One region of the Roseburia yibonii genome, then DNA from elsewhere that is predicted to be linked to it. Evidence: riboswitches for the same ligand, from Rfam matches in the RefSeq annotation. Region 1 holds a riboswitch; the other holds the start of a gene.
What was found. Region 1 has a riboswitch for FMN ahead of ribD (bifunctional diaminohydroxyphosphoribosylaminopyrimidine deaminase/5-amino-6-(5-phosphoribosylamino)uracil reductase RibD). Riboswitches for the same ligand answer to the same signal wherever they lie in the genome.
Positions count from the first base shown of each region.

Region 1 (4,420 bases):
TGATTTACCGCCATCCGTTTGCGGAGGCAGAGATCGTGACACAGGCGGTTCCCTACCGTGGAGCGAACGAAACGCAGGATCCGGAAAACGGAGCAGGGGCACGTCTTTATGATATGGAAGCGGCGGCGGTCTATCAGGCGGGAGCCTACTATTTCGGACCGCACCAGATGACGTTTTTAAAGGTTGTGACGGATCACGGAGTTGCCGGTGACGGAAAGACCGGACAGCCGGAGCAGATCGGGCAGAAGATCGCGGCACAGGAGGAGGCGGTCTGCGCGTACATCGACAGCCTGCGCCGGATCACAGAGGAAGCAGCGGAAGAATGCGGATGCGGGGCGAAACAGGACGAAGAGGAGACAGATATCCGGCGTCTGACCGAAGACCTGCACGCTTCAAAGACGATGGAGGCCATGGTACGTCAGCATATCCGTTACTGGACACTTTCAGGGATCGATTACCGGACGGTGCTTAAAGAAATGTACGCATCTGGAAAACTCCCGTGCAGGGATAAGAGAGAGGGGAAGAACTGCTTTGAAGAGATCCGGCGAAAATTATTATAATACGGCATTTTCCCACATTTATGTGGAACGCGGAGTGAAGGACCATCCGCGCACAAAAAGGATATTGGCGAAATTTCCGCAGGCGCAGGTGGTCTGGATCGATCATTACAAGGATGTGTTCTGCCGGAGGGGGCAGGATTATCTGAGGCAGCACCGGGCGCAGAGCCTGATCCTCGCGGCGAAACAGGGGACGTTGATCTATCCCGGAGCGCCGGTCTGTCAGAACTTCGGAAACTCGTATTTTTATTATACCTCCTGCGTGATGAACTGTATCTATGACTGTGAGTACTGTTACCTGAAGGGGATGTACCCGTCCGCGCATCTGGTCATCTTTGTGAATCTGGAGGACATTTTCGCTGAGGTAAAAAAGATAATAGCGCAGCATGAAATGTACCTGTGTGTATCCTATGATACCGATCTTCTGGCGCTAGAGGAGATCACCGGATACGCAGGGGAATGGGTGCGCTTTGTAAACGAATGTGAAAAAGAAGAACAAGAGGGCGGGAATGGGCTTCGCATCGAGCTTCGGACGAAATGCGCGAACCACAGCTTTTTTAAGCACGCAGAACCGTCCTCCCACGTCGTGTACGCGTTTACGATGTCGCCACAGGAGGTCATAGAGCGGTATGAACATTACACCCCGTCGCTTGCACAGCGCATTGCGGCAGCGGCGGAAGCACAGGCGTGTGGGTGCACGGTGCGGCTCTGTTTTGATCCGATGATCTATCATGCGGGCTGGAAGGACTCGTATGACAGGATGCTTCTTGCGATTGCGGAGCAGATGGACTGGGGCAGACTGTTTGATGTGAGTGTCGGAAGCTTCCGTGTCTCACAGGATTATTTAAAGAAAATGCGGAAGAACGCGCCGGATTCCGCAGTCGTCCAGTTCCCCTATGAAAATGACCGGGGTGTCTACCATTATGGGGACGGGCTGACGCGGGAAATGGAAGGCTTTCTGGTGGAGCGGCTGTCGCAGTATCTGCCGGAGGAAAAGATATTTTTGTGGGAGAAGGAGGAAACATAGATGAGAGAGGCAGTGATCATAACCGGGGCATCGTCCGGGATCGGTCTGGCAGTGAGTGAACGGCTGTGTGATATGGACTATGAGGTGTTCGGGTTTGGCAGGAATTTTGAGTTATGTAAACTGGAAAGAGGAAACTTTCATCCGATCATTTGTGATCTTCTGGATACGGCGAAACTGACCGGACAGGTGAAGCGGATCGCGGCGGAATGGGAGATCCATGTACTGATCAACAATGCGGGAGTTGCCTACTATGGGCTGCATGAGGAGCTGAACGCGAAAAAGATCGCCGAGATGGTGCGCACGAATCTGGAAGTGCCGATGATCTTAAGCGCTCAGCTGCTGCGGACCTTAAAAAAGAATAAAGGCCATATCATAGACATCGCGTCCGTCACGGCGGTAAACAGCAATCCGCACGGCTGCGCGTATGGAGCCACCAAGGCGGGACTTTACAGTTTTGGGAGAAGCCTGTTTGATGAGGCGCGAAAGTACGGGGTGAAGGTGACGACGATCTGCCCGGATATGACAAAGACCAATCTCTACCGGAACGCGGACTTTAGGGAAGCGGAGGAAGAGGAGGCGCGTCTGGTGCCGGAGGATGTCGCGGATGCGGTCGCGTTTGTGCTCGGCGTGCGGGATGGCATGGTGCTGTCGGAACTTACTTTAAAACCGCAGTTACACCGGATCAGAAAAAAACCTCTTGCAAAATAACAGGATAAGTGGTATGGTAAATTTCGTAAAAAGAAAACAGATCTTCAGGGCAGGGTGCGATTCCCTACCGGTGGTAAAGCCCACGAGCCGCAAGGCATGATTCGGTGTGATTCCGAAGCCGACAGTACAGTCTGGATGAAAGAAGATACGATGATATATTTTGATATCTGAAATATGCGTGAGATGCTCTGAGATGATAGTTATCATTTCAGAGTTTTTTGTTGGTCAGCATGAGGACAAAACAGGCAGTTTCAGATCATCAGAGATAAGTGCCCTGGAGAAGATTCTTCAGGGCACTTTGTTTCTGCCTGTGACAGGAGGAATTTATGACAGTAGATGAATCATATATGGATATGGCGCTGGAACTCGCGAAGCGCGGTATGGGCGCGGTAAATCCCAATCCGCTCGTGGGCGCGGTGATCGTAAAGGATGAAAAAGTGATCGGAAAGGGATGGCACGAAAGATTTGGCGGACTTCATGCGGAGCGGAACGCGCTTGCGGACTGTAAGGAGAGCACCGAGGGGGCGACAATTTATGTGACGCTTGAGCCGTGCTGTCATTACGGCAAGACACCGCCTTGTACCGAAGCAATCCTGGCAAGCGGCATCCGCCGCGTGGTGATCGGATCCTCGGATCCGAATCCGCTCGTGGCAGGAAAAGGAATCCGGATCTTACAGGAGGCCGGGCTTACCGTGGAGACCGGGGTATTAAAAAAAGAGTGCGATGCATTAAACGCCGTATTTTTTCATTACATCAAAACAAAAAGACCGTATGTGGTGATGAAATACGCAATGACACTCGATGGAAAGATCGCGACAGCAACGGGCGCTTCGAAGTGGATCACCGGGGAAGACGCAAGGAAAAATGTGCAAAAGGACCGTAACCGCTATATGGGGATCATGGTGGGGCTCGGAACGGTGCGGGCGGATGACCCGCGCCTTACCTGCCGGATACCGGGAGGAAGAGATCCGATCCGCATCATCTGTGATACCGGACTTTGCACACCGCCTGAAAGCAACGTTGTGACCACGGCGCATGAGACAAAGACGATCCTTGCGACAGCATGTGCGGATGAGGCGAAGCATGCACCTTATCGGGAAGCGGGATGTGAGATCCTGGTGGTTCCGAAAAAAGAAGGACATATCGATCTGGGTGAACTGATGCGGATGCTCGGAGAGCAGGGCATTGACAGTATCCTCTTAGAAGGCGGCGGCACGTTAAATTTCTCCGCACTGAAACAGGGGATCGTACAGCGGGTGCAGGCCTATATCGCACCGAAACTGTTCGGCGGGGCGGAGGCGAAAAGCCCGGTGGAAGGATCCGGTGCCGTGCTTCCGTCCGATGGCTGGCAGCTGTCCGATGTAAGCGTCCGCAGGATCGGAGCAGATCTTTTGGTGGAAGGAGATGTGAAATATTCATGTTTACCGGAATAATTGAAGAAATCGGAACAGTTGACGCAATACGAAAAGGAGCGCGGTCCGCAGTGCTCGTGATCCGTGGAAATAAGATCTTTTCGGATCTAAAAATCGGAGACAGTGTTGCCACAAACGGTGTCTGCCTGACTGCGACGGAGATCACGGGAAAGACCTTTTCGGCGGATGTCATGAATGAGACACTTTCCCGTTCAACGCTTGGCAAGCTGCGGCCCGGAAGCCCTGTGAACCTGGAGCGGGCGATGGCGGCAGACGGGCGTTTCGGTGGACATATGGTGGCAGGCCATGTGGATGGCACCGGAAAGATCCTTCATATTAGGAGGGATGACAATGCAATCTGGTACACGATCCTGGCGGATCCGGAGATCATGCGCTACATTGTGGAAAAAGGTTCGATCGCGATCGATGGCATCAGCCTTACCGTGGCAGCGGTGGAACGGGATAACTTTTCGGTTTCCGTGATCCCGCATACGGCGGCGGAGACGACGCTTTCCGGGAAAAAGATCGGGGATGCGGTCAATCTTGAGAACGACATGGTTGGAAAATACATAGAAAAATTTGTGCAGACAAAAAGCGGGATCGATACAGCGTTTTTGCAGCAATATGGATTTTAGAGGGAGGAAAAAAGATGTTTGAATTTAATACAGTTCCGGAAGCACTTGAGGCATTAAAAAGCGGAAAGGTCATTTTGGTAA
Region 1 is NZ_JACOQH010000001.1:505,024-509,443, reverse strand. It holds gene H8Z76_RS02440 (hypothetical protein) at 1-560, shown strand, start outside; gene H8Z76_RS02435 (spore photoproduct lyase family protein) at 532-1,584, shown strand; gene H8Z76_RS02430 (SDR family oxidoreductase) at 1,585-2,292, shown strand; FMN riboswitch at 2,329-2,443, shown strand; gene ribD (bifunctional diaminohydroxyphosphoribosylaminopyrimidine deaminase/5-amino-6-(5-phosphoribosylamino)uracil reductase RibD) at 2,619-3,725, shown strand; gene ribE (riboflavin synthase) at 3,710-4,339, shown strand; gene H8Z76_RS02415 (bifunctional 3,4-dihydroxy-2-butanone-4-phosphate synthase/GTP cyclohydrolase II) at 4,354-4,420, shown strand, end outside.

Region 2 (4,420 bases), on a different contig from region 1:
TCCCAAAAATACGACCGCGCGCTGTTTCTCATTGATCTTTTCCACGATCTCATCGATCCCGACCGCGCATTGTGCAAGCTCCACCTGCATTTTATTTCCATCAAAGGTATATAACCCGGTGTAAGTCTGGTTTCTTCTCGCGTCCATGAGCGGGCATACCATGTCCCGGTGTCCGCAGAGATTATAAGCAAGCGCGTCCACGGTAGGTATGTGGATAAGCGGTTTTTCCAGTGCGAGGCCAAGTCCTTTCGCTGTTGCGGAACCGATGCGGAGTCCGGTAAATGAACCCGGCCCGCCGGAAACCGCGATCGCGTCTATGGTATTTAAATCCAGTTCTATCATCTTTGCAAGCTCGTCCAACATCGGAAGCAGGGTCTGGGAATGCGTCTTTTTATAATTCATCGTAAATTCCCCAAGCAGATTGTCATCCTCTGTGACCGCCACGCTTGCGACCAGTCCGGAGCTGTCTATTCCGAGTATTTTCATGCTCCTACCTCCTCTATCGTAATTTTACGGTAATCAAATCCTTTTTCAAGATCTTTTTCTATGGTAATTTCTTTTCGCACCGGCGGCAGGATCTCTTCGATCAGGTTTGCCCACTCGATCATGGTAAGCCCCTGTCCGTAAAAATAGTCCTCATATCCGATCTCGTCCATCTCCTCGATATCTCCGATGCGGTAAACATCAAAATGGTAAAACGGCAGACGTCCTTCCTCGTAGACCTGCACGATCGTGAACGTCGGGCTTGAGATCGGCTCCGTGATCCCGAGTCCCTTTGCGATCCCCTGGGTCAGCACCGTCTTTCCGACACCGAGGTCTCCCATCAGCGTGCAGACATCTCCGGGCTTTGCCTCCCGTCCTAATTTTTCTCCCAATGCGGCTGTTTCTTCCGCAGAATATGTTTCATAGATCATGTTTTCTTCCTGTCTTTTTCGTTTTGTTAAAAGTATAGCATTGTTTGAATGAAATGACAATTCCAACTAAAAAATGCCGGAATCCACAAATGGAATCCGGCAGAACAGCTCACTATTTGTTTGACACACCTTTTATGATCGGCGAAATATGTTTGTAGATCAAAAGGGTGATGATGACGCTTAGCATGCCTTTTACAAAGGTAAACGGCATATTAAAGATGACCAAGCATTTCAGTAATGTATCTGCGCTTGGCAGGATCTCCTGATACATCGCAAGGATCGTATCCATCGGCAGAAACGCCGTGTATACCGGATACACGATGAAGTAGTTGGACGCCACACTGAGAAGCGCCATGAACGCAGCTCCGAGGACAGATCCGATCACCGCGTTTTTTTTGGTCTTCTTTCTCTGGTAGATCAGTCCCGCCGGAAGCACAAATGCCGCTCCCAGGATAAAGTTGGAAAGTTCTCCCACTCCGCCGGTCGTTGTGATCAACAGATGGATCAGGTTTTTGATCAGGCAGATGATCACGCCGTACCACGGCCCCATCGCAAATGCTCCGATCAGTGCCGGAAGTTCCGAAAGATCCATCTGTATAAAGGACGGTACTAAAAACGGAATGCTGAATTCAAAAAACATCAGCGCAAATGCCACTGCGGAAAGCATTGCCGTAACTGTCATGTAACGAACGTTGTGTTGTCTTGTGTGCATATCTTTTTTGCTCCTTTTCGTTCCGGGACATTTCCTATAGCAAAACCCCCGGACAAAATATCCGGGGGCATTCTCTATCGCTATCTTCTCACATCCAGACTGTACTGTCGGTTCCGGAATCTCACCGGATCAGCTGATCGCTCAGCTCACGGACTTTCCGGCAGTCTAATGACTCCGGTATCACCGTCGGTCGGGAATCTGTGTCCTGCACATCACCCTGCCCCGAAGATTTTATTCTTTTACATGCACAGTGTAATGCCGTTTTTCTCTTCTGTCAAGTTTTTTGTCCCTTTTGGGGGTTGCATGCGTATCAGGGTTCTTTTAATCTTAGCGTAAAGCAGATGATGTCGTCTTTTTCATAGGACGCGCCAAGTGTGCCCCCACGTGCCAGTGCGATCGCCCTCACTTGCGTATTTGACCGCGTTATCAAAAAGGATGGAGATCAGCTGGATCAGGTTCTCCCGGCTTGCATGGACATCCACACCCGCCGCGATCTCTTCGTGTATCTCGATGTTTTTTAACGCAGCCGACTCGTATAAGTACTCTGGTTTAACGAGACCCCGCCACAGGTCAGAACATTCGGCGTAAACTCCTCGCGTCTGCGCAGCATGGCACGCACACGGGCAAGCAGTTCCCCATGACGAATGGTTTGGGCAGATAATCATCCGACCCGAGATCCAGCCCTTCGATCCGGTCTTCCACCTCTGCTTTCGCAGTAAGAAGAAGGATCGGTGTCTTACATCCCTCCGCCCTTAATTCTTTTAACACCTGAAGTCCGCTCTTTTTTGGCATCATGACATCCAGAATGATCCCGTCATATTGTTCCGCATGAGCATAGGAAAGCGCTTCCTCTCCATCGTAAACCGCGTCTACGGTGTATTTGTGATAAGTCAGAATGTCCACAACCGCCTCGGACATTTCCTCCTCGTCCTCTGCATACAACAGTTGCATATTCTCCCACCTGCTTCTCTATTTTTGAAATTTCATGGTAAGCTGAATTCTCTGCTTCTTCACATCCACGCTCATGACCTGCACATCCACGATGTCCCCGACGCTCACTGCCTCTAAGGGATGCTTGATGTAACGGTCACAGATCTGGGAAATATGCACCAGTCCGTCCTGATGCACGCCGATATCCACAAACGCCCCGAAATCGATCACGTTGCGCACGGTTCCTTTTAAGATCATGCCCGGCTTTAAGTCTTTGATCTCAAGCACGTCACTGCGCAGGATCGGCTTTGGCATATCCTCTCTCGGATCACGCGCCGGTTTTTCCAGTTCTTTTACAATATCTTTCAGTGTCAGTTCACCTACGCCAAGCTCCTCTGCAAGTTTGGGATAATCCGATATTTTTTTGCCGATGCCGGAAAGTTTTCTGTTTTTTACATCCTCCGTGGAAAATCCGAGCTTTTCCAAGAGTTTCTTTGCCGCCTCATAGGATTCCGGATGTACGCCCGTCGCATCCAGCGGATTTTTTCCATCCGCGATGCGCAAAAATCCCGCGCACTGTTCATAGGCTTTCGGTCCAAGTTTTGCCACTTTTAAGAGCTCACTGCGCGCCGCGAAACGTCCATTCTCCTCGCGGTAGGCAACGATGTTCTTGGCGATCACCTTGCTCACACCGGAAATATAGGACAGAAGCGATACGGAAGCCGTATTTAAGTCTACGCCGACTTTGTTTACGCAGCCTTCTACCACACCCTGAAGCGCTTCGCTTAATTTTTTCTGGTTCATATCATGCTGATACTGACCGACACCGATGGATTTCGGATCGATCTTTACCAGCTCCGCGAGCGGATCCTGCAGTCGTCTTGCCATGGATGCCGCGCTTCTTTGTCCCACATCAAAATTCGGGAATTCTTCTGTTGCGAGCTTACTTGCGGAATAGACCGACGCTCCCGCCTCATTTACGATGATGTACTGCACTTTCTGCGGAATTTCTTTTAACAGTTCCACAATGATCTGCTCTGATTCGCGCGATGCGGTTCCGTTTCCAAGCGAGATCAGTGTGATCCTGTATTTTGCGATGAGTTTCTTTAACACCGCTTTCGCCTCTGCCACTTTATTCTGCGGCGCCGTCGGATAGATGACTGTGGTATCCAGGACTTTTCCGGTCTCATCCACCACGGCAAGCTTGCACCCGGTACGGAACGCAGGATCCCATCCAAGCACCACCTGATTCGCGATCGGCGGCTGCATCAGAAGCTGTTCGAGATTCTTGCCGAATACCCGGATTGCGCCATCTTCCGCGCGCTCGGTCAGGCTGCTTCTGATCTCACGCTCGATCGCCGGTGCGATCAGTCTGCTGTAACTGTCCGCGATCACTTCTTTTAACACACCGGATGTGACCGGGTTGTCCCTTTTTATTACTTTCCGCTCCAGATAGGAAAGGATACGATCCTCCGGTGCCTGCACCTTCACGGTGAGGATCTTTTCATTCTCGCCACGGTTGAGTGCAAGGATACGGTGTCCCGCCAGTTTCGCGATCCCCTCTTCAAATTCATAATACATCTCATAGACCGACTCTGCCTCTTTGTCCTTTGCCGAAGATACGATCTTTCCTTCTTTTACCGTCATTTCCCGGATACGGATACGGTAAGCCGCTTCATCCGAAATCTGTTCGGCAAGAATATCTTTTGCGCCGGCGATCGCGTCTTCCGCTGTATTTACTTCTTTTTCCGGATCTATGTATTTTTCCGCCTCTGCGGCAAGCGGTGTCTTTGACATCTGAAGCCAGATCAGATCCGCAAGCGGCTGCAATCCTTTTTCTCTCGCGATGATCGCTCTGGTACGG
Region 2 is NZ_JACOQH010000011.1:67,207-71,626, reverse strand. It holds gene tsaB (tRNA (adenosine(37)-N6)-threonylcarbamoyltransferase complex dimerization subunit type 1 TsaB) at 1-486, opposite strand, end outside; gene tsaE (tRNA (adenosine(37)-N6)-threonylcarbamoyltransferase complex ATPase subunit type 1 TsaE) at 483-914, opposite strand; gene H8Z76_RS12710 (ECF transporter S component) at 1,027-1,626, opposite strand; FMN riboswitch at 1,705-1,860, opposite strand; gene H8Z76_RS12705 (response regulator) at 2,197-2,577, opposite strand; gene H8Z76_RS12700 (Tex family protein) at 2,596-4,420, opposite strand, start outside.
Region 2: linked by a shared signal. The riboswitch ahead of H8Z76_RS12710 (ECF transporter S component) and the one ahead of ribD (bifunctional diaminohydroxyphosphoribosylaminopyrimidine deaminase/5-amino-6-(5-phosphoribosylamino)uracil reductase RibD) in region 1 are both predicted to bind FMN.